DNA from 3 places in the Alteromonas sp. 14N.309.X.WAT.G.H12 genome. Region 3 is predicted to be linked to each of the others. Evidence: predicted binding sites of a transcription regulator. Region 3 holds the regulator's gene; each other region holds the start of a gene.

Region 1 (7,904 bases), on a different contig from region 3:
CTTGATGAAGAAGCGGCAAACTTAGTACGTTATCAACAAACGTATGCCGCCGCAGCGCGTATACTGACTACAGCACAAGAATTGTTTGATACGATTCTGGCAGCAGCGAGGTAAACAGATAATGCGGATCACCACCAATCAGATTTATGACCAGAATATCCGTGCCATCATGGATAATCAAAAAGACATGACTCAAACCCAGGAAGCCTTGTCCACAGGGAAAAAAATCAATCGTCCCAGTGACGATCCGGTTGGTGCAGCCAGTGTGATCCGGATCACTGAACAATTAGATAAGCTGACTCAATTTCAACGCAATAATGACTTATTGACCAACGCCCTAGAGCAGCAAGATACGGTGCTTAACAATATTAATTCTTCTTTGACAAGTGCAAGAACCCTGATTGTTCAGGCGGGTTCCGGGATCATGTCGGATGAAGATAAGCGCGCCATTGGCGTGGAATTAGAGCAGATCCGCAATGAGGTCCTAGACCTTATGAATACTCAAGATGCCAGTGGCAATTATATCTACTCCGGCCACCAGTCCCAGCAACAGGCATTTACCTTTAATCCTGCGGAGTCAGGCAATGCCATTACCTTTAACGGTGACAATGGCGACACCAGTGTTGCTTTATCCGACAGTGTAACAGTACAACGCAGCACCTCGGGTCAGGAAATATTTGGCAACGTACTGGCGCGGTTTAATTTTGATGTCACTGGCAGTACTGGGGCAATGGTAGATGCCGCGAGAGTAGAAGAGCAGGGCACCTTCGATTCGTTTTTCAATCAATATTATGATGGTTCAACACCGTCAAATAATGATTTTCAGCTGGAAATTTTGACCTCCGGTCAGGTACAACTGACCAATGTGGGCACCGGCGATGTGGTCGGTGAGGCGGAGTTTAGTTCAGGGGAACCTTTTACCATTGAAGGCATGACCTATACGGTAACGGGCGTCCCTGGCGATACGGTGGATTTTAGTCTCAGGGAGCCGGAGAAAAAGAATGTGGCCGAAACCCTTAACGACATTGCAAATCAACTGATTAATGAATCCTTAACCGGTGATGATCTTACTGATGCCATCAGTGATGCGCTGGTGGGATTAGACAATGGTATGGAAAAAATACGCCTAGAACGTTCCTCATTGGGCGGACGATTGAATGTTGCCGAGTCCATCTATGGCACTAATCTGGATTTAGAAATAGCGGCAAAAGATGCACGGGCCTCCATTGAGGAAACGGATTACGCTGAAGCCTCTGCCGAATTCGCTAAGCAAGAGGCGGCGCTGAGCGCGGCGCTGGCTACCTTTCCTAAAGTGTCGAATTTGTCCTTATTTAATTATATTACGTAAATTGTTCAATCCCCGTGATATGAGCCAGATACACCCGTGTCTGGTTGTCGCGATGCCCCGAATAGTAAGACACATACAGATCGTCGTTATCAATGACCATGCCCGGATAGCTGTTGTCTTTGCCACTGGGTAAAGTCAGTAGGGCTGTTAGCTTGGCAGTGTGTAAATCTAATAGCCACAGCTGTGTCTTAAAGGCACTGCCTGTCCAGTCTCTTCCCGCGACTAATGCCGTATGCGGTGTTAAGGGAAGCATCTCAGGGCCGCCAATATAGGTGTTTAAATCTCGCCACTGCCATTGGCTGTAGGGGGCCTGACTGACACCCAATTGGGCACTAAAGGTATCGGCATCCCGTCTTACTAGGGCATAAATCCGCTTGTTTTCTCCAAATATCAGCGCACTTTCGTTGGGATAACCGAGTTTGTCCCGTTTTAAGCTCATCGCCGGTGTTGTTTGTCTGACCATTTGTTGATGGGGATGACCGATACACAGATCCAATTGTTGTAAGGGGCGATGGTAGGCCAACCCGAATGCCTGTTGATCTTGCCACGCAATACGCCATAACCACCAGTGATTGTCGCCAAATGCATGGTCAGAAGACCAGGTGCGCCCGTTATCGGAAAACCAGCTTAACATTTGGGTATGTTCGTGTTTGTCGTCCACCGCCTGGAAACGGGCAAAGGCGATGAGCCACAGACGTCCGTTGCCGTCCACCGAGAGTTTGGGATCCCGTAAATCGGCGTTGTGTTTACGGATACGCTTGCGTTGTAACACCTGTCCGTCGTGGGTGAGTCGTGCGATTTCAAGGCTGCCATCACCACTGATGTGATTACTCGCGATGCGGTAACAACACAATAAATTACCGTCAAAGGAAATCAGATCGGTAAAGGCTGCGTGGCTCCCTCGCCCCGATACGCGATGTATATCCTGCAATGTAAGAAATTTTTCTTCTTTCATAATTTATCAGAAAACCAAGGTGTTAAGTGCGACAGGCGGCAACTTTATGCCGCCTGTCGGCAATTTAAGTGAATTTATATTAAAGGGATGTGGCAAACAGTCGATAAAAGTTACGAGAGAGCCAGTTCATCATTTACCCCTCAGGTTATGGTGACTACTAATTGTAATCGCCGGAAGTCCCGGCAGCCAGCCCTGCTGGACTGAGAGTGTTAGGAGAGACTTATGTCTTTGTATGTTAATACCAATGTGTCTGCATTGAACGCACAACGTCAGTTATTCGACGTGAGTAATTCTTTAGGCACGTCATTTGAGCGCTTGTCTTCTGGTTTTAGAATCAACAGCGCAAAAGATGATGCCGCCGGTCTACAAATTACCGATCGAATGACATCCCAAATCCAAGGTTTAAACCAAGCCGTGCGTAACGCTAATGATGCGATCTCACTGTCGCAAACAGCGGAAGGCGCGTTGGATGAAACCACCACAGCTTTACAACGTATTCGCCAATTGGCGGTACAATCACAAAACGGTATTAACAGCTCTGCTGACCGTTTAGCACTGCAAAAAGAAGTATCTGCACTTGCCACTGAAATTACGCGAATTTCCACTGATTCGCAATTTAACGGCGTGGATATTCTGACCGGTGGTTTTTCTGCTCAGTTTTTGGTGGCCAATGCCGGTCAAACGATTTCTGTAAACCTTTCTGCTATTAATCTGGCCGGTCTTAACGGATTTAGTGCCGGTGGCTTAGGCCTAACCGGTGGTACGGTTGCTGATGTTGCAGGTGCTTCTGCATTGTTAAGTGTGGTAGACGGCGCAATTTCTGCCATTGGTGGCGTACGTGCTGACTTAGGTGCGTTGCAAAACCGTTTTCAGTCCACTATCCGTAACTTAAGCAGTATTTCTGAAAACGTCTCTGCTGCTCGTTCACGTATCCGTGATACTGACTTTGCTTCAGAAACCGCTGAATTGACACGTAACCAGATTATCCAACAGGCAAGTACAACCGTATTGTCACAGGCTAATCAGCGTCCTCAATCAGCTTTACAGTTATTAGGTTAATTATTCACTAATACTGGGGAGTGAAGCCAGGAGGTAGTGACTCTGAGGTCCCAAAGTGTGAGAGCGTATAACTCTTACCCATATTGAAGATTAAAAAGCCGGACTTTATGTCCGGCTTTTTTTTGGAAAATCAAAAGATAACGAATGTTTTACCCGTGAGATGACAAATATTGCAAAAAAATAACTAAAGGATTTTGCCTCTTTGTACGATACATAAAGCATCGGGGACTGAAACTAAAAAAATCAAATTCAGCACCTCGATAAGCGAATAAAAACAATAATAAGCAAAACGAAATATATCACGCAAAAAATAAAAATAGTGATGTAATCCAAATAGTTAGGAGATAGAGAAATGAGTTTATTTGTTAATACCAATGTGTCCTCTTTAAATGCACAGCGTCAACTGTTTAACACGGGTAATAATCTTGATACGGCCTTTGAGCGTTTGTCATCGGGTTTTCGTATTAACAGTGCCGCTGATGATGCTGCAGGCTTGCAAATATCTGATCGTATGACGTCCCAAATTATGGGGCTTGATCAGGCGGTACGAAATGCCAACGATGGAATTTCATTGGCGCAAACTGCTGAAGGTGCGATGCAGGAAATTACTACCGCTTTACAGAGAATTCGCGTTTTGGCGATTCAATCGCAAAACGGTATTAACTCTTCTGCGGATCGCTTGGCACTACAAAAAGAAGTATCAGCACTTAAAACAGAAATTTCTCGAATCGCGTCTACCACGCAATTTGGGGGCGTGGATATTTTAAATGGCAGTTTCTCATCATCGTTTTTGGTGGGGGCAAACGCAGGCCAGACAATTGGTGTCAATATATCCCGGGAAAATGGCTTTGGCTTTGTGGGTTTAACCGGCACCAGCGATACGTCGGTGTTGACCGAAGATTTAGCTTCTGCCGCATTAGCCGCTGTGGACTCAGCAATTTCCATTGTTGATGCGAAACGGGCGGATCTCGGTGCCATTCAAAACCGTTTTCAGTCAACCATTCGTAACTTGTCGAATATTTCAGAAAATGTGTCTGCGGCACGTTCTCGCATTAGAGATACGGATTTTGCAACGGAAACAGCGTCATTGACACGAAATCAAATTCTTCAGCAGGCCAGTACTACGGTATTGAGCCAGGCAAATCAACGCCCTCAAGCGGCATTGAGCTTACTGCAATAATGATACTGAGCAAGGAAGCTTAGATAAAAATAGGGATTAATAGGCTTGTTGCAGAGTAAAAAGATGGGGCGCTGACTGGCGAGAACGAAGCCAGGAGGTAGTGAGAGGTATGAGGTCTGGAACAACATACCCGCCTGTCAGCTAGAGCAAAGCAAGCTTTGCCTGGAACATCCGGGAGTGACCCGGAAGTGTCAATGTTTTAACATCGACATATACTAATAAGCACAGCGTGTGCCATATTTTGATAATTGCCCACGATGTGTATTCTTAAGTGAGTTACGCTACAAGCGTAAGCGTCAAGGCAGTTGGTTAGGAAAGAGGGATTATACGTTGGGTAAGCGTGACGAAAAATTCTCTTCAACTGTCTAATACGTTAGATGTTTCCTAAAGCGGCAAAAAAGCGCAGGAGTGGTACGAAGTTATGCCTTGTTAGCGGCAACTTTCTCCCACCGATGACCACAAGTGCCAATGCCGACAACGACCATGTCTATAGAGACCGATAAAAAATTATTTTAATACGGTGTGTCTAAAATAGATTAGTTGGGGAAATGTACTACACTGAAATATGGGAAGGAGTTGAGAGGCCGCCCAAGCCAAGTCCCCCGTAATGGGGGGCTGGTTGAATAAAACGCCGGCTAACAGGACTGAGAGGTAGAAGAGTGGTTGAGAGGCCAGTTAATTCTACTAATTATCCTGCCAGCCGACTGGAAACATTTTTAAGTTTTGCTCTAACTCCTAACGTGAGCAAAATTGGCCGGGACATTTGTTCCGGCCTTTTTTATTTTTATGCCAAAACAACCCGCGCCATCTCACGCTACTAATTTATAAGCACATCCTATGCCAAAACGCTCGTCAATTTGTTGGCGGTGATGTTATTAGGTATTGCGAACGAAACTTACCATCTTCTTTTTATACCCTTCTATTTTGCACAAAAATTATCGCCCGGAAACTAAAAATAGGGCGTTTAAATCATGCTGTTCAATCTATTTCGCGAAAAAATAAAAAATTATGTTTATAAATCAACGGGTTAAAATATTTTTATTTTTTTAATAAAAAAACTAAAGAAACTCAAGGAATGGTCGATAACTATAGTTGAGGGGTAATTTAATTACTTAAATGTGATGCTAATAAGCATTAACAATGAGGGGTTTATCGGGAGTAGTGACCCGGCAAACCTGAACTGGAAGGACTTGATTGTGACTTTGGTTACGTCAATTCCCTAGGAGGTATTCTAATGTCTTTATATGTAAATACTAATGCATCTTCTCTGAACGCACAGCGTCAGCTTTTTGATGTAAACAATAAGTTGAATACGTCGTTTGAACGCTTATCATCAGGTTTTCGCATTAACAGTGCGGCTGATGATGCTGCGGGTTTGCAAATTTCTGATCGCCTAACTACACAGGTACAGGGGTTAAACCAGGCAGTGCGTAACGCCAATGATGCCATTTCTTTGGCACAAACTTCAGAAGGCGCCCTTTCCGAGGTGACCACCAGCTTGCAACGTATTCGTCAATTGGCGGTGCAGTCTCAAAGTGGGATTAACAGTTCAGCAGACCGTGCGGCACTGCAAAAAGAAGTTGCTGCGCTGCAAACGGAAATCTCCCGTATTTCTACCGATACCCAGTTTGGTGGTGTGGATTTGCTAACAGGCACATACTCGGCTACGTTTTTGGTAGGCGCGAATGCCGGACAGTCAATCAGCATTAACTTATCCCGTGCCGGTGGTTTTGGTGCTTCCGGGTTGGGCGTGGGGTCGCTGTCAATTGCCACCGCCGCGGAAGCCAGTGCGGCACTCGCTGCCATTGATCTGGCAATCTCTACTATTGGTGGCACGCGAGCAGATTTAGGGGCGTTACAAAATCGCTTTCAATCAACTATTCGTAACCTCAGCAGTATTTCTGAAAACTTGTCTGCTGCACGTTCACGGATCCGTGATACCGACTTTGCCTCTGAAACGGCAGAGCTTACCCGAAATCAGATTATCCAGCAGGCGTCAATTTCTGTGCTCAGTCAAGCTAATCAACGCCCCCAAGCTGCTTTATCTTTGCTAGGATAATAGACAGTAAATGCTTAAACGGTGTTGGGAAGTGTGTCAGTTAGGCTTCCCAATAATCCATTTGAGATAAGGAGGTAGCTGTGGATATTGCAAATTTACAAGTTGGCCAAAATTTTGCTGTTACACCTGTCAATGAGAGACAGTTGCAGGAGAAGCCTGCTGTCTCTGTTGAGCAGGCTGATGGCGGTAAAAAAGAGCCGAAAAATGACGGAGAATCTGCACAAAATGCTCAAGTACAGGCTCAATCGGTCGATAACCTGATCACAGAGGAACAAGAGCAGGCTGATATTGAGACTGCTACCCGTGAGGTAGAATCATTCCTTCAGGTACAGAATCGCAATTTGACGTTTTCTGTGGACGAAGAAACCAATCGTTCAGTGGTAACGGTAAAAGATTCAGCCTCCGGCGATGTTATCCGGCAAATTCCCACAGATGAAGTGTTAAAACTCGCTGAACGGATTAAAAATTTGCAGGAAGATATCGGTGGTAGTGTAGGGATTTTTGTTAATAACGAAGTGTAAATGAGGTAAACAAATGACTATTCAATCGTTAGGTGTTGGTTCAGGACTTGCGCTTGACGATCTGGTCACGCAATTACTCGACGCGGAACGTACGCCAAAAGAAACGGCGTTAAACGAACGAGAAGAACGGGTTGAAGCGGAGATATCTGGCTTAGGTCAGGTTAAATCCGTTTTGTCCGATTTTCAGGATGCCGTTGACGAATTGCGTACAGACGCCGATATCAACGGTCGTGAGCCCACCATTACCAATCCTGATGAAGACATCGAGACCATTAGCGCAGAAGCGTCTAACTCGGCACTGCGGGGCAGTTATGAAATTGCCGTTGAGCAATTGGCTGAGGGTAGCCGTGTCATTACCGACGATGGTGCATTTAGCGATAGTAGTGATCCAGTACTGTCTTCGGGTACGGGCTCTTTAACCTTCAATATCGGTGGCACCGGCGATACCTTCTCCATCAATGTCTCTGCCGGGATGACGCTGGCCGAATTACGTGAAGCTATTAATAACAGCGAAGATAATTTTGGTGTCAATGCGAACATCATTGATACTGGCACATCCGCCGGCCCTAAACTCGTTTTTAGCTCTGAAATTACCGGTACAGGCAATGATCTGGAAATTGTCAATGACACCGGCGTTGCCGAATTAAACCGTCTGGCGACGTCCAGTTCCAATCCTTCTGGTCTGGTATCCGCAAGCAATATTTCAGCAGCAACCAACGCTCGCGCTACCATTGACGGCATAGTGGTGGAAAGCAGTACCAACGAATTTGAAAACACCATCC
Region 2 (7,904 bases), on a different contig from region 3:
TCCTGGCGCCTGACCAATAAGGACGATTCTGGCTTCTTGCGCAGCACTGAATATTGGCTTTGGGGGGAAGGGCAGTGCATGTTGGCAAATCTGGCAATGTTTTATGCGGGAGCAAAGGGCTGTAAATTGCGTATTGCTGTCTGACATAATTTCCCTCTTTTGTAATATTGCTGTAACACTTCTGTGATCTAAATTTGACCAATTGCCCTATCTACAGTATGCTTATTTATACAGTATCCAATGTAGCACAGGAGTAATCACATGCGTAAAACATTAGTCGGCTTGGCGCTGTTAATGGCATTTGGTATTGCGCATGCGGAGTCTGATGGAAATCAGCTTTTCGATTGTATGGATGCAAAGTCTTTCGAATTGAATAACCAATGTATGACTGACAGGATCAGCAACAACATTCGTTACCGCGAAGCACAATACCAAGTCACTGAACAAGCCAGTGAGAATATGGGTGACTATGCTGTCGCCACAATGACGTTTCATCCAGAAAAGATGCAAATAGACATTGTCGCTCACAGAGACGCCCTGCAAGCAAGTAACACCCTTGCTTTAAATCGCTAATAGTAGAAAGCCGGTCTGATGACCGGCTTTTTTTATTCAAAAAATCCGGTTTAATCCATTTAACGCAGCAACACGATATGCTTCAGCCATTGTCGGGTAGTTGAACGTTGTGTTAACAAAATAATCTATGGTATTCCCGCCATCTTTTTGCTGCATAATGGCTTGTCCAATGTGGACAATTTCAGACGCCCGCTCACCAAAACAATGAATACCCAGCACTTCTTTGGTTTCTCGATGAAACAGTATTTTTAAACTCCCCACGGTTGTTGATGCAATTTGCGCACGGGCAAGGTGTTTAAATTGCGCCCGGCCAACTTCATAGGGAATTTTTTGCGCGGTGAGTTCCTGCTCGGTTTTACCCACTGAGCTAATTTCTGGAATGGTATAGATGCCCGTGGGAATGTCTTCGACCAAGCCGGAATTAGCTTTACCTGTACACATGGCTTCAGCGGCAGCACGGCCTTGATTGTAGGCCGCAGAAGCCAGACTCGGATAGCCAATGACATCACCCACGGCAAAGACATTGTCTACCTCAGTACGGTAGTTTTTATCCACCTTTAGCTGGCCTCTAGAATCGGCTTTCAGACCGATAGCATCAAGGTTTAGCATATCGGTATTACCGGTTCTGCCGTTAGCAAACAGTAGGCAATCTGCACGCATACGTTTACCTGATTCCAAATTCATAATGACGGAGTCTTCCTGTCCTTCCACTGAGGTATAGCTTTCCATATGCCGGATCACCACACCGTTGTTCCATAAGTGATAACTAAGGGCATCGGAGATTTCAGTATCGAGGAAGGAAAGCAGGCGATCACGCATATTGACGAGATCAACTTTAACGCCCATTCCTCTGAAAATACTGGCGTATTCAGAACCGATAACACCGGCACCGTAAATAATAATATTTTGTGGTTCGTGTTTGAGGGAGAGTATGGTGTCTGAGTTGTAAATTCGTGGATGAGAAAAGTCGATATCTTTCGGGCAATATGGCCGCGAACCGGTGGCCAAGGCAATCTGTTTGGCCGTAATATATTCCGCCGATCCGTCCTTGTGTATTATTTTTATTGTATGGGGATCAACAAAACTGGCTTCGCCATGGATCAGGGTGACTCTGTTGCGATCATAAAACGAGGCCCGTAACTTGGACTGACTGCGTATTACTCCACTGGCATGGCGCATCACTTCCGCAAAGGTAACGTGTCGGTTAACCTGGTTTTCGGAAAAGAGCGGGGTATGGTTGTATTCAATAAGCCGACTCACCGAATGTCTAAGTGCCTTTGACGGGATGGTTCCCCAATGTGTGCAGCCACCACCGACAGCCTCATAGCGTTCAACAACTGCGACTTTTTGTCCTGCTTTAGCCAATTGCATCGCAACGCCCTCTCCGCCCGGGCCCGTACCAATAACAATGGCATCGTACTGATAAGTCGGTTTCGATTTTGCAGATGTTTCAGATTTAGTTGTCATAATGTTCAGTGCTCAGCGAAATGTGGAACCTGATAGATATGGGACATTAGAAAGCGACGTCCTTGCTTTCAGGTCTGATGTTTCAAAGTCTAGCAATATTTTGATTGGAAAGACAAAAAATGATCAGTTTACTACTTTTTCGTCATATTCCTTCAGCCATGGTGCATTGGAATGGTAACGATGATTTGAACACCGTTATCTTGTCCCTTAATTATTTCTACGTCGTCGTTATGTAATTCGACAACCCAGTGTCTGGTAAGACATAAACCAACACCGCATGGCTTTGTAACGGTAAAACTATGCACCAGGTTTTCGTTTGTGATCCTAGCAACATTGGTCACATCGCCCATTGCTTGGCTAAAGGCTGAATTGACGTTAGAAATATCTGTCTTGTTTCTGACACGTCAATTTATGTATTTGGCTATTTTAAACAAAAAACGCCACCCGAAGGTGACGTTTTTAAAAAGGGTTAACTAAACTGCGGTGATAGCGTTTGTAGACGAAGCCATTTCTCTTTTTGCAGCGCCAGCGCGTTTTTAAGTTCTTTATAATGGAAATCGATTTCTAATCGTTCCACGCTTCGTTTCAAGCTGCGTTTTCTTACATTCATTAGACGTTTCTTGGCCGCATAGTAGGCTGACATTTTCTGAATCAACAATTCGTATTCATGTTGCACTTTGCTAAGCAATTCATCGGCGTTAGGTTGCTTTGCCAATCTTGCGCTCGCTTTTTGTAACTGCATGGCGACTCGGGCTTTCTCTATACGTTCTTCCGGCACGCGGCGTAAGTTGTGGGCTAGACCGACCATAGACAATCCACGGATTAGCCATTTAGTTGGATCAAATTGCCACCAGTAAATACCGTTTCGGTAGTCGTATTCAAAAATGTGGTGGTAATTATGATAGCCCTCTCCAAAAGTAAAGAAGGCTAAAATACTATTGTCACGGGCTGTGTTTTTATCTGTAAACGGCTGACTTCCCCAAAAATGGGCAAGTGAGTTGATGAAAAACGTCACGTGATGGACTAAAAATAAGCGAAATACGCCGGCAACCAGCATCATGCTCAACACATCGCCATTCAGCCAACCGAGTAGGCCAGTTATACCGAAGTTGGCAATCAGTACGATGGCCAGGTAGTACTTGTGCTGCCACATTACCACCGGATCTTTTTGTAAATCTCTACAGTTGCTGTAATCGTTATAACGATGTGTTTGATATTCTCGTAACATCCAGCCGATATGGGCGAACCAAAGACCTTTTTTAGCCGAGTAGGGATCTTTGTCGTTATCGTCTACATGCCGATGATGAATTCGATGGTCTGACGACCAATGCAGGATGCTATTTTGCAGCGCCATGGCCCCGCCTATTGCCAATATGATCCGAACGACAATATTGGCGTCGTAGGTTTTGTGAGACCACAGGCGATGATATCCGGCAGTAATGGACATACCTGTAAAATAAAACAAGACAACGGCAACGACCACTTCGGTGGTTTCAAAACCCATAGTCATGGCCCAAAGAGGCACTGCAAGAAGCGCAATGGCTCCCGTAATAATGAAGACCAGGATATTGGTCAAAATAAGTGGTGGTTTTTTCATGATAACAACTCGGCTTACAACTGTACGCTAATTTAGCGGTTTCAATCACTGCAAGCAAGGAAAAAGGTGAATTTACGAACTAAAGTATAGTGCAAATGCTGGACAATTGCCTGTTTTGACGTATCTAGCATTAGGTAATGCTTGTTTTTACTGATGATTTTGCGAGAGGTTTACCGCTTGTTTTAATATTCGGGTAGACTAGGTATCCAACGTTGTCGCTAGTCAAAAATCAGGAGTCGAAGATGAGTCGTCAGGAGCAGAAGTTAAAAACCCGCCAGAATATCATCGATGCGGCGTTTGGGTTGCTTGACGAACAACGAAGTCTATCCGCCATTAGTTTGCGGGAAGTTTCCCGGGCTGCGGGGATAGCCCCCACGTCGTTTTATCGACATTTCAAAGATATGGATGAGCTGGGATTGACGCTGGTAGACGAAGCTGGATTAGCGCTACGGCAATTAATGCGGCAGGCTCGCAGACGTATTGCCTCCGGCGGCGGCGTTATTGATACATCGGTGGACACCTTTATGGAATTTATCACCGCCAATTCAAATGTGTTTCGTTTATTGCTCCGTGAGCATACAGGAACATCCGCGGCCTATCGCTTGGCTGTATTGCGGGAAATCCAGCATTTCATTGAAGAGTTATCAGATTATATTGTAGAGAGCCAAGGCGTGGAGTATCAGTTGGCTAATCTTCAGGCAGAAGCCATGGTTCGCTTGGTCTTTAGTGCCGGCGCTGAGGCTCTCGAAGTGGATGTTGCGCTGCGAGAAGGGATTGGTACACGGGTTAAAGCACAATTGCGATTTGTGCAGTTAGGAGCTAGAAGTTATCGGCCTCCGATCACCTCAGGCAGTTAATTGCCTAATAAGGATCACTGCCCGCGGTGCATTTCGTTTTATTCATCACTAATGCGTTTTAGTAATACGCCCACTTCCATATGGTGAGTAAAGGGAAATTGATCAAATAACGCGTTGGCCGTCACTTTGTGGGTTTTGCTTAAGGTGGCAAGGTTATCCACCAGGGTCTGCGGATTACAGGAAATATAAATGATTTCGGGGTAGTCTTGAATCATGGCCAAAGAGTCCTCGTCCAAACCCGCTCGGGGCGGGTCGACCAAAACCGTAGAAAATTGGTAATCGCTTAAATCGATTCCATTTAGACGAGAAAATTGTCGGTTGGTTTTTAATGCCTCGGTAAACTCTTCAGCAGATAGCCTGACGATTTCAACATTCTCAATGTGGTTTGCCGCGATATTATACTGGGCAGCTGCCACAGAAGGTTTGGCAATTTCAGTACCAATAACACGGCGAAATTGACTCGCCATTGGCAGGGAAAAATTGCCCGCGCCACAATACATCTCAAGTAAATCTGTGTTCGATGACTGACATACAGACATGGCCCATTCAATCATTTTGCAATTAATTCGAGCGTTAGGCTGAGTAAAACTGTTTTCTACGTGTTTGAACAGGTAAATGCGATTATTAACAGGCAGTTTTTCTATAATGAAATCATTACCAATAATGATTTTCTGTTTACGGGCGCGGCCAATAATACTCACGTTTGCAAATTGTTTTAGTAAAATTTCACGGGCGTTTTGGGCTTCTTGCTCCCATGCATCATCAAGTTGACGGTGATAAAGCAGGCTAACGACGATTTCGCCGGATAGTCCACTTAGGTAATCTATCTGAAATAACTTTCTTCTCAGGGTGTCTGAGGGTTTAAGTAAATCTAACAGTGCCTTCATCATGTCATTAATGGTGGAACATGCGGGTGGAAAACGATCAACCCGATATTTTTCCTTCGTTTCACTGTTAAACATGATGTGGTAGAGGTCGTCACCGTCGTGCCAGACTCTAAATTCTGCGCGCATACGATAGCCGTGCTCGAGAGATGGAAACACGGTCAGTTCATTTTCACTGAAAGGAGCCAGCAGTTGACTCAAGCGGTGCTTCTTTTCTTCAAGTTGTGCCGTATATGCCAAACTGTGCGTATGCGCTGTCATATCAATCCATCATCAATTTATTGGTCGGGCTGCGCATTGTAGAGCGTTTCGTATATTGTGCAATCATAGAACATAAAACGTATTAAAATTAAACAATCTGTATAGTCTGCCGATAACCTGTGTGAGGTTAGTGAGGACAAAATTATGAATGTGAGCGATATTAAGGCTTTCGTTAGTGAGCAAAAGCCGGTGGTATCCGACAAGCAGGTATCGGAAAACCCAAACAGCGCATTAAAAAAACAGCTTCAACAAGATGGGCTACGTCAAGCGGCTGAATTTCAGCAACAAGTGGCCACGGTCAATGTGAAGAGTACCCAAACCACTGTCGGCTTGAAAGTGTACAGTTCGTCCATGGAACACAATGTTACTGTTGACGGAAAGCAAGGTAAATTCCATAAAGCTGATGATGCCACGGAGGATAAGTCTGCCTCATTGTTTGATTTTGAAGAGGTGGCGCGCAATGTGATGCGTTTTGTCGGTGGTGTTATTCAAGGTGCTGCTGACAGTGGCGCCGATACTAATACCTTGTCATCTTTGTTTTCCCAAGCAAGAGACGGTGTCTCTCGTGGGGTTGCAATGGCAGAACGTGATCTTGGCAATATGATAAATGATGAGATCAGCACAGGTATTAAAAGTAGCGAGGATCTTATTGAGAAGCGTCTTTCCCAAATGGAATCTGAACTGTTAGGTAATCCCGAGTCTGAAGCCGCATTACAACAACTCTTTGAGACGTCGGCAACAAGTGGGCAGCCATCGGATTCTTCTGGATTGTTAATCAGAACGAAAGACGGTGATGAAATCACGCTAAAATTTGAAAGTGTAAAAGCGTTTCAATCACAGCAGCAAAGTCTGCAGGCAAGTACCTCTGAAACAGATGGGGTGAGAAACGAAGCGTCGGCTGTTAACCAGCCCTATGCACATTATGAAAGTCACAGTATGCATTTTTCATTGAAAGGAGAACTCGATGAAGATGAGCTTGGTGCTATCGCTGATTTAGTCGGATCGGTTTCGGATTTAACGGATACATTTTTTGGCGGTGATATTGATAAGGCGTTCGAAAAAGCCTTGGAACTTGGCTATGACGATCAGGAACTGGCAGGATATGCGCTACAGTTAAACCGTGTTCAGCAGCCCGACGTAGTGAAAACCTACGGTGAAATTCAGCACTATAAAGATGGCGCATCAGACACCACTCATGGTGATGAGGCCCGGCCGATTGCCCAGTATTTAGATAAGATGTTGAATGTATTTAACGACGCAACGCAGCAGTTAGCTTCGGGGGATGATTTCAATTCGATAATCAATGGCATAATTAATGAGATGAAAGATGTACAGGTACCAGATTTAATCTCAGCCATAAATCGCTTCCACGGTTTTAATCAGAGATTACTGAATGTGGTGCCTACTGAGCAGCAGTACACCCAACCGGTTGCGCCAGGTAGCGAAGTAGAAAGTACTGAGCCTAAAACCGATGATGCTTAACCCTTTAGTTTAAGCAGATATGTATCAATTCTAATAGGATGTCAGATAAGGGTATAGGGAATGGCATTTCCCCTTGCGTTGAACGCAAGGGGAAATGAATATAAGAACTGACTACTCTGCATCTCCTTTTTCACGAGCGGCCCGGACTTTCAGAGTTCTATCCAAAAATACTTTATCGTTTAATTCTAAAATCGCTGAATCAACGTCTTCGGTTACGACCTCGATGAAGCCATAGCCTTTACGTTTTCCAGTACGGCGATCTTTCATTAAACGAACACTTTGTACATTGATGAAATCCTTAAAGTAATCCTTTACTGCATCTTCGTTTGCTTTGTAAGGAAGGTTCCCTACATATAACGTGGCTGTCTCTTCGGTCGTTTTCGAAGCTGCCTGCTTTGTAACAGGTGTCGATGAAGACGAACTAAGAAAAGAAGCGAGCCACGGTGTAACGATGCCGCTAATTAATAAAGAAACTGCAACGGTAACAGGAAGACTCGCTTCTACACTTGCGGAAGAAAAAACGACGTAACCTGCGATTGCAAAAACCGCGCTAATAATTGCGCATTGAACAAAGCCTACTTTCATAAACCTACCTTAATTATTTTAGTGAAGAGTTGGAGGCTGGTTATAGTTTACTCATTTGTAACAAATTGAACAATGTAAAGGTGAAATAGTAGACTAAAGAAGCAAAAATAATCAGAGATTGTAGGAAAACTAATCGTTCAATACGTTTTTCAATTTAAATAGCTAAAAACCGCAAAAAAGGGGTTGACGTAAAACCTG
Region 3 (6,644 bases):
CCGTGGACTTCGGTATCTTCCCTCTGGTGTTGTTGATTGCGACGGTTTTACGTTTAGCACTCAACGTGGCGTCAACCCGTGTGGTTTTACTCTACGGCCATGAAGGGGGCGATGCCGCAGGTAAAGTGATTGAAGCCTTTGGCGCGGTGGTCATTGGCGGCAACTATGCGGTGGGTGTGGTGGTGTTTGCCATACTCTTAATCATTAACTTTAAGGTGGTTACCGCAGGTGCCGGTCGCATATCAGAAGTGAGCGCTCGCTTTACTCTTGATGCTATGCCGGGTAAGCAAATGGCCATCGATGCCGATTTAAATGCCGGTTATATTGATCAGGATGAAGCGCGTCAGCGTCGGGAAGAAATTACCGCAGAAGCGGATTTTTACGGTTCGATGGATGGGGCGTCAAAATTTGTTAAAGGTGACGCCATAGCTGGCTTGTTTATTATGCTCATCAATATTGTCGGTGGTTTGTTTATCGGCATGATCCAGCATGATTTATCATTTGGAAACGCGCTCGAGGTTTATACCATTTTAACCATTGGTGATGGTCTTGTTGCCCAAATTCCGTCACTGCTGTTATCGGTGGCTACCGCCATCATTGTTACCCGGGAAAATGAAACCCAGGAAATGGGTAAAGAAATCCGGCGTCAGCTGGGTAATCCTCAAGCACTGTTCATTGCCTCTGCGGTGTTGTTTGTGATGGGCATTGTGCCTGGCATGCCGCACATTGCGTTTTTAGGCTTCTCGGCCATTGCCGCAGGTTATGCAGTATGGCAAACCAAACAGGCGAAAATTGCCGCTACACAGCCAGCGGTGCCCGCTACCGTGGACGGTGGCGAGCAGATGGCGCCGGAAATCAAAGAGCTGGGATGGGATGATGTGCAGCAGGTGGATACCATTGGTTTAGAAGTGGGATATCGTCTTATTCCGTTAGTGGATAAATCCCAAGGTGGCGAATTGCTAACACGGATTAAAGGCGTGCGTAAAAAATTATCGCAGGAATTAGGTTTTCTTGTGCCGCCGGTACACATCCGCGACAACCTGGATTTAGATCCCAACGCTTACACGATTTCCATGTTGGGGGTTAGCATTGGTGATGCGCAAATCAGCCATGATGAAGAGTTGGCCATTAATCCCGGACAGGTATTCGGTAAATTGGATGGACGGCCTACGACGGATCCGGCCTTTGGTCTGGATGCGGTTTGGATCCGCCCCAATCAGCGGGAGCATGCCCAAACCCTAGGCTATACCGTGGTGGATGCCGCTACGGTGGTGGCGACTCACCTTAGCCAATTGTTAAGTAACAATGCCTATCAATTACTCGGCCATGAAGAAGTACAGCAATTGCTGGATATGCTGGCTAAATCCAGTCCTAAACTGGTAGAAGGACTAGTGCCGGATATTCTGCAATTAAGTACGGTGGTGAAAGTGCTGCAAACCTTGTTATTTGAAGGCGTTCCCATTCGGGACATGCGCACCATTGTACAAACCCTTTCTGAGTATGGCCCCCGCAGCCAGGATCCCGATGTCTTGGTCTCGGCGGTGCGCATTGCATTAAAACGTCTCATTGTTCAAGAAATTAGCCAAGGCACAAAAGAAGTGCCCGTCATAACTCTGGCGCCAGAGTTGGAACAAATGTTGCACCAGTCCTTACAGGCAGGGGGCGATGATGGCGCTGGCATTGAGCCAGGACTGGCTGACAGGCTACAACAATCCCTGCAACAGGCTGCACAGCAACAAGAGTTAAATGGTGAGCCTGCGGTATTACTAACATCGGGTATGTTAAGACCTGTGTTATCTCGCTTCTTGAAGTATTCAGTTGCCGGATTACATGTGTTGTCTTATCAGGAAGTGCCCGATGACAAGCAAATTAAAATTGTCAGCTCGGTGGGTCAATAATCTGACGCCGCAAGGGTGGAGAGGGCGAAATGAAAATCAGACGGTTTTTTGGTAAAGACATGCGCGAAGCGCTAAATCAGGTCAAGGCGGAATTAGGCAGTGATGCTGTCATAATGTCTAATCGTAAGGTTGCTGACGGCATTGAGTTGGTGGCGGCTTACGATAAAGAGCCAGATGCGAAACTAAAACTGAATACCCGTCAGAGTACGGAACGTCGAAATGGCAAAAAACCGGTACCCAGTTTAAGTGAGATTATTGGTGATGAGGGGCCAGACAGCTTGCGAGCCTTGCTGGAAAAACAGGCGGCTGAAACCCAATCGCCTACCTTGGCCACTCCTAGCATGGGCGAAAGTCATAAAACGGCAGCCGCTCACGCAGCCCAAGCCCCTTTTGCCCGACAAGCACCTAAAAATACGGAATTTTCTTTTCCCGATCCCGCAGAGCATGAACGTCAGTTTAACAGCGGTGCAGAATCGCAAATGAATACTGCCTTTGAGGCACCTTCTCATATTAATGACAATAGCGTCTCCTCCGCACATGAACTTGATGCCATCAAAGAAGAGCTGGCATCCTTGCGTAATGTACTGCAACATCAGGTCGCGGATTTGATGGACGCCAAACAACGTCGTCATCGTCCTGTACACAGTTATTTGACCCAACGCCTAACTGGCATGGGATTAAGCGCTCCGTTGGCAGAGCAACTGGTGCATTACACCCCAACGTCATATACCGAGCGCGAAGCATGGATTTATCTTCTTAATCTGTTGGCGAATCGGGTGAATGTGTCGGGCAATGATATTTTGACTCAAACCGGTGTGGTTGCGTTAGTGGGCCCCACAGGTACAGGAAAGACCACCACGGTGGCAAAATTAGCCGCCAGATATGCGCAAAAATATGGCGCAGATCAAGTGGCCATGATTACCATTGATACTTACCGTATTGCGGCATTTGAACAACTGGCTACTTACGGTAAGATTATCGGATGTGTCACTCGCAAAGCACAAAGTAGCGAAGAACTCGCAGAACAGCTTTTCCAGTTACGTCACAAACGATTAATATTAATAGATACCGCTGGGTTTAGTCAGCGCGACAGTCGTCTGATTAAACAGTTAGGTCAATTTAATCACGGACAAATGCAACCGGTAAGAAAATACTTAGTTGCGCAGGCGAATACCCAATATCCTGCACTGCAACGCATAATAGAAGCGTATAATTCAGTAAAGTTAGATGGTTGTATTTTTACCAAATTAGACGAGTGTTACAGTTTGGGTGAGGTGCTAAGCATTGCTGTAGAGCAACAGCTACCCGTAAGTTATGTCACTGACGGGCAGCAGGTGCCAGAAGATATTAAAGTTGCGGATGCAAAATCTCTCGTTTCTGCAGCAGCAAAGCTTTATAAAAAGTATGGTATGGATCATACTAAGCCTTATCAGGACACAAATTCAGTTAAGGCAGTATGATCGAAGATCAAGCGAGTAGCTTAAGAAAAATGAATCAATCACGCCTCATAAAGGTTATTGCCGTCACTGGCGGTAAAGGGGGTGTTGGTAAAACCAACATCACATTAAACACGGCCATCGCCATGGCGAAGCAGGGTAAGCGTGTCATGGTGCTCGATGCCGACTTAGGGCTAGCTAACGTCGATGTTATGTTAGGACTAAGAGTGGAAAAGAATCTATCTCATGTCTTGACGGGTGAATGCACCTTGGATGATGTGTTGGTGACTGGTCCCCACGGCATTAAAATAGCACCTGCTACCTCTGGCACGCAGTCAATGACGGAGCTTACACCCACTGAACATGCCGGACTTATTCGGGCGTTTAGTGAATTACGTACGCAAATTGATGTGCTCATTGTGGATACTGCCGCAGGCATTTCGGATATGGTGCTGAGTTTTTCTCGTGCGTCCCAAGATATTATGGTGGTGGTTTGTGATGAACCTACCTCACTTACTGATGCCTATGCCCTAATTAAAATTCTTAATCGTGAACACGGTGTTTTCCGCTTTAAAATCGTCGCCAATATGGTGCGGGATGTGCGGGAAGGCCGGGAATTGTTCAGTAAGCTTTCAAAAGTGACCGGGCGTTTTCTGGATGTTGCTTTGGAGCTTGTGGCTACGGTTCCCTTTGATGAAAATATTCGTCGAGCTGTACGAAAACAAACCGCCATTGTTGATGCCTATCCAGGCTCGCCGGCGGCTGTTGCCATCAGTCAACTTGCCACTAGAGCGTTGAGCTGGCCTGTGCCTGCACAACCGGGTGGGCATTTGGAATTTTTTATCGAGCAGTTGGTCTCGAATAAGCATGCGGTGGGAAGCCAACGTTGAACAGTAAAGCCGCAGCCTATCTTCAACAATCAGATAAGTCTCAGCTAGTAGAGCGGCATGCATCACTGGTAAAACGTATTGCCCATCATTTGATGGTACGCCTTCCGGCCAGTGTGCTTGTGGACGATCTTATACAGGCCGGTATGATTGGTCTGTTAGAAGCCGCTCGAAACTTTGACGGTTCGAAAGGGGCGAGTTTTGAAACCTTCGCGGGTATTCGTATACGGGGCGCCATGCTCGACGAGATCCGCAAAGGTGACTGGACACCTCGCTCAGTTCATAAAAATAGTCGTGCCATTACAGAAGCAATTTCCCAGGTAGAACGTGAAACTGGACGGGATGCGCGGGATACGGAAATTGCCGAAAAACTTAACGTCAGTATTCATGACTATCATCAGATGCTTAATGAGGTTAACGCCGGGAAACTGGTGGGCATTGAGGATCTGGGGGTGTCAGAAGATGTCATCAGTACAGAACAAAACAAAGGCAACGATTCTCCCTTGCAGGATTTGATGCAGGGGGCTTTCCAAAAAGCCCTTGCCCACGCCATCACAACCTTGCCAGAGCGAGAAGCTATCGTATTGTCCCTGTATTACGATGAAGAATTAAATTTACGTGAAATTGGTGAAGTCCTTGACGTTAGTGAGTCAAGGGTAAGCCAGATCCACAGTCAGGCTATGTTAAAACTAAAATCTCGCATGCAATCTTGGCAAGCAGATGAATAATTTAAACCATTGATTAATAATAACTAATTAATCCTCACTGGAGGCTATTTTGGACAAAGGTATGAAAATTCTTGTTGTAGATGACTTTTCTACTATGAGACGAATCATAAAAAACCTGCTTAAGGATTTAGGGTTTTCCAATATTCAGGAAGCGGATGATGGTAGTACGGCACTTCCCATGCTCCAGCAAGGCGACTTCGACTTTGTGGTTACAGACTGGAATATGCCAGGCATGCAGGGTATCGATTTACTAAGAGCCATACGTGCCGATGATAAACTGAAGCACCTACCGGTGCTGATGGTGACCGCAGAGGCGAAAAAAGAACAAATTGTTGCCGCAGCGCAAGCTGGCGTTAATGGATACGTAGTGAAACCCTTTACCGCCGGTACGTTAAAAGAAAAACTAGAAAGAATATTTGAGCGCCTAGGCTGATCCAGCCGTATCCGCCAGAGAAGAGGATTACTGGATGTCACCGAAAAAGAAAGTGCCAATTTCGTTAGCCGAAGCAAAACAACTGGTTGCCTATTTAGAGCAAGGTGATGATGAGTCTGCCAACGAGATACTTGAAGCCGTATCGGCTAAAGAGTCGGCGGAATTATTTGCTGAAGTGGGAAAACTCACCCGGCAGCTTCATGACGCGTTAAACAATTTTCAGTTGGATGAGCGCATAGCGGGCTTGGCAAACGATGATATTCCAGATGCGCAGACGCGATTGACCTACGTTATCGAAGAAACTGAGAAAGCGGCAAATACTACCATGGATGCCGTTGAAACCTGCATGCCCATTGCCGAATCTCTGTCAAAACGTATCAGCAGTATTGCCCCTGAGTGGAAAAAGCTCATGACCCGTGAGATTGAACTGGGGGAATTTAAAAGCCTGTGCATGGATATTGATAGCTTGTTTGAAGAATCCACCTCGGATGCCTCAAAATTAACGGGTTTATTGACCGAAGTGTTAATGGCCCAAGGTTATCAGGATTTAACGGGACAAGTCATTCGCCGAGTTATTGAGTTGGTCAAGGAAGTCGAAGATAGTCTGGTTAATATGTTGACGATGTTTGGTGAAAGGGAAGGCGAAATTGTTAAGCCTACCCCTAAAGCAGAAGCGTCAGGCTGCGTGAAGGCGGAAGGTCCAATTATTAACGCCGAAGCGCGTGATGACGTAGTACAAGGCCAGGATGATGTGGATGATCTCCTGTCTAGTCTTGGTTTTTAGGGAGCACAAACATGTCATTTGAAGTTGACGAGGATATTTTACAGGATTTCTTGGTTGAAGCGGGTGAGATATTAGAACAGTTGCAAGAGCAGCTGGTGGATTTGGAAAATCATCCCGAAGATGCCGATCTCCTTAACGCTATTTTTAGAGGCTATCATACCGTCAAAGGCGGTGCGGGCTTCCTAGCTCTCACTGAGTTAGTGGAAATCTGTCACGGGGCTGAAAACGTATTTGACGTTATGCGCAACGGTCAGCGTACCCTGACGCCAGAACTCATGGACGTGATTTTGCAAGCCACCGATGTGGTGGTTGAAATGTTTGAAAAAGTGAAATCCCGGGTTCCTTTAGAGCCTGCCGATGCAGCCCTTGTGGAGGTATTGCACAAATTAAGCAAACCGGAAACGGCGGATGAAAACATTTTCGATAGCCAAGTCGCCGCTGATCCATCGAGCAGCGCGATAGCCCCTGAAGAACCCGA

The links. Region 3 encodes FliA, which starts transcription of late flagellar genes. Its sites were predicted from a motif close to CTAAAGNTNNNNNNNNNNNNGCCGATA; they were not measured.
Region 1: a site for FliA is predicted at 5,601-5,627, ahead of V5298_RS10370 (flagellin). Genes of this name have one in related genera too.
Region 2: a site for FliA is predicted at 5,728-5,754, ahead of V5298_RS10815 (DUF5610 domain-containing protein). Genes of this name have one in related genera too.

The regions. Positions count from the first base shown of each region.
Region 1 covers NZ_JBAHZB010000032.1:5,182-13,085, reverse strand. Annotated here, with positions in the region: gene flgK (flagellar hook-associated protein FlgK) at 1-114, shown strand, start outside; gene flgL (flagellar hook-associated protein FlgL) at 122-1,348, shown strand; gene V5298_RS10385 (hypothetical protein) at 1,341-2,303, opposite strand; gene V5298_RS10380 (flagellin) at 2,526-3,362, shown strand; gene V5298_RS10375 (flagellin) at 3,715-4,542, shown strand; gene V5298_RS10370 (flagellin) at 5,777-6,601, shown strand; gene V5298_RS10365 (flagellar protein FlaG) at 6,682-7,122, shown strand; gene fliD (flagellar filament capping protein FliD) at 7,136-7,904, shown strand, end outside.
Region 2 covers NZ_JBAHZB010000035.1:296-8,199, reverse strand. Annotated here, with positions in the region: gene V5298_RS10845 (uracil-DNA glycosylase family protein) at 1-147, opposite strand, end outside; gene V5298_RS10840 (pyridine nucleotide transhydrogenase) at 262-573, shown strand; gene sthA (Si-specific NAD(P)(+) transhydrogenase) at 610-2,040, opposite strand; gene V5298_RS10830 (acyl-CoA desaturase) at 2,510-3,637, opposite strand; gene fabR (HTH-type transcriptional repressor FabR) at 3,880-4,494, shown strand; gene trmA (tRNA (uridine(54)-C5)-methyltransferase TrmA) at 4,533-5,639, opposite strand; gene V5298_RS10815 (DUF5610 domain-containing protein) at 5,784-7,121, shown strand; gene V5298_RS10810 (RNA-binding protein) at 7,233-7,706, opposite strand.
Region 3 covers NZ_JBAHZB010000134.1:234-6,877, reverse strand. Annotated here, with positions in the region: gene flhA (flagellar biosynthesis protein FlhA) at 1-1,898, shown strand, start outside; gene flhF (flagellar biosynthesis protein FlhF) at 1,928-3,358, shown strand; gene V5298_RS18680 (MinD/ParA family protein) at 3,355-4,224, shown strand; gene V5298_RS18675 (RNA polymerase sigma factor FliA) at 4,221-4,949, shown strand; gene cheY (chemotaxis response regulator CheY) at 4,999-5,382, shown strand; gene V5298_RS18665 (protein phosphatase CheZ) at 5,417-6,166, shown strand; partial or broken gene V5298_RS18660 (Hpt domain-containing protein) at 6,178-6,644, shown strand, end outside.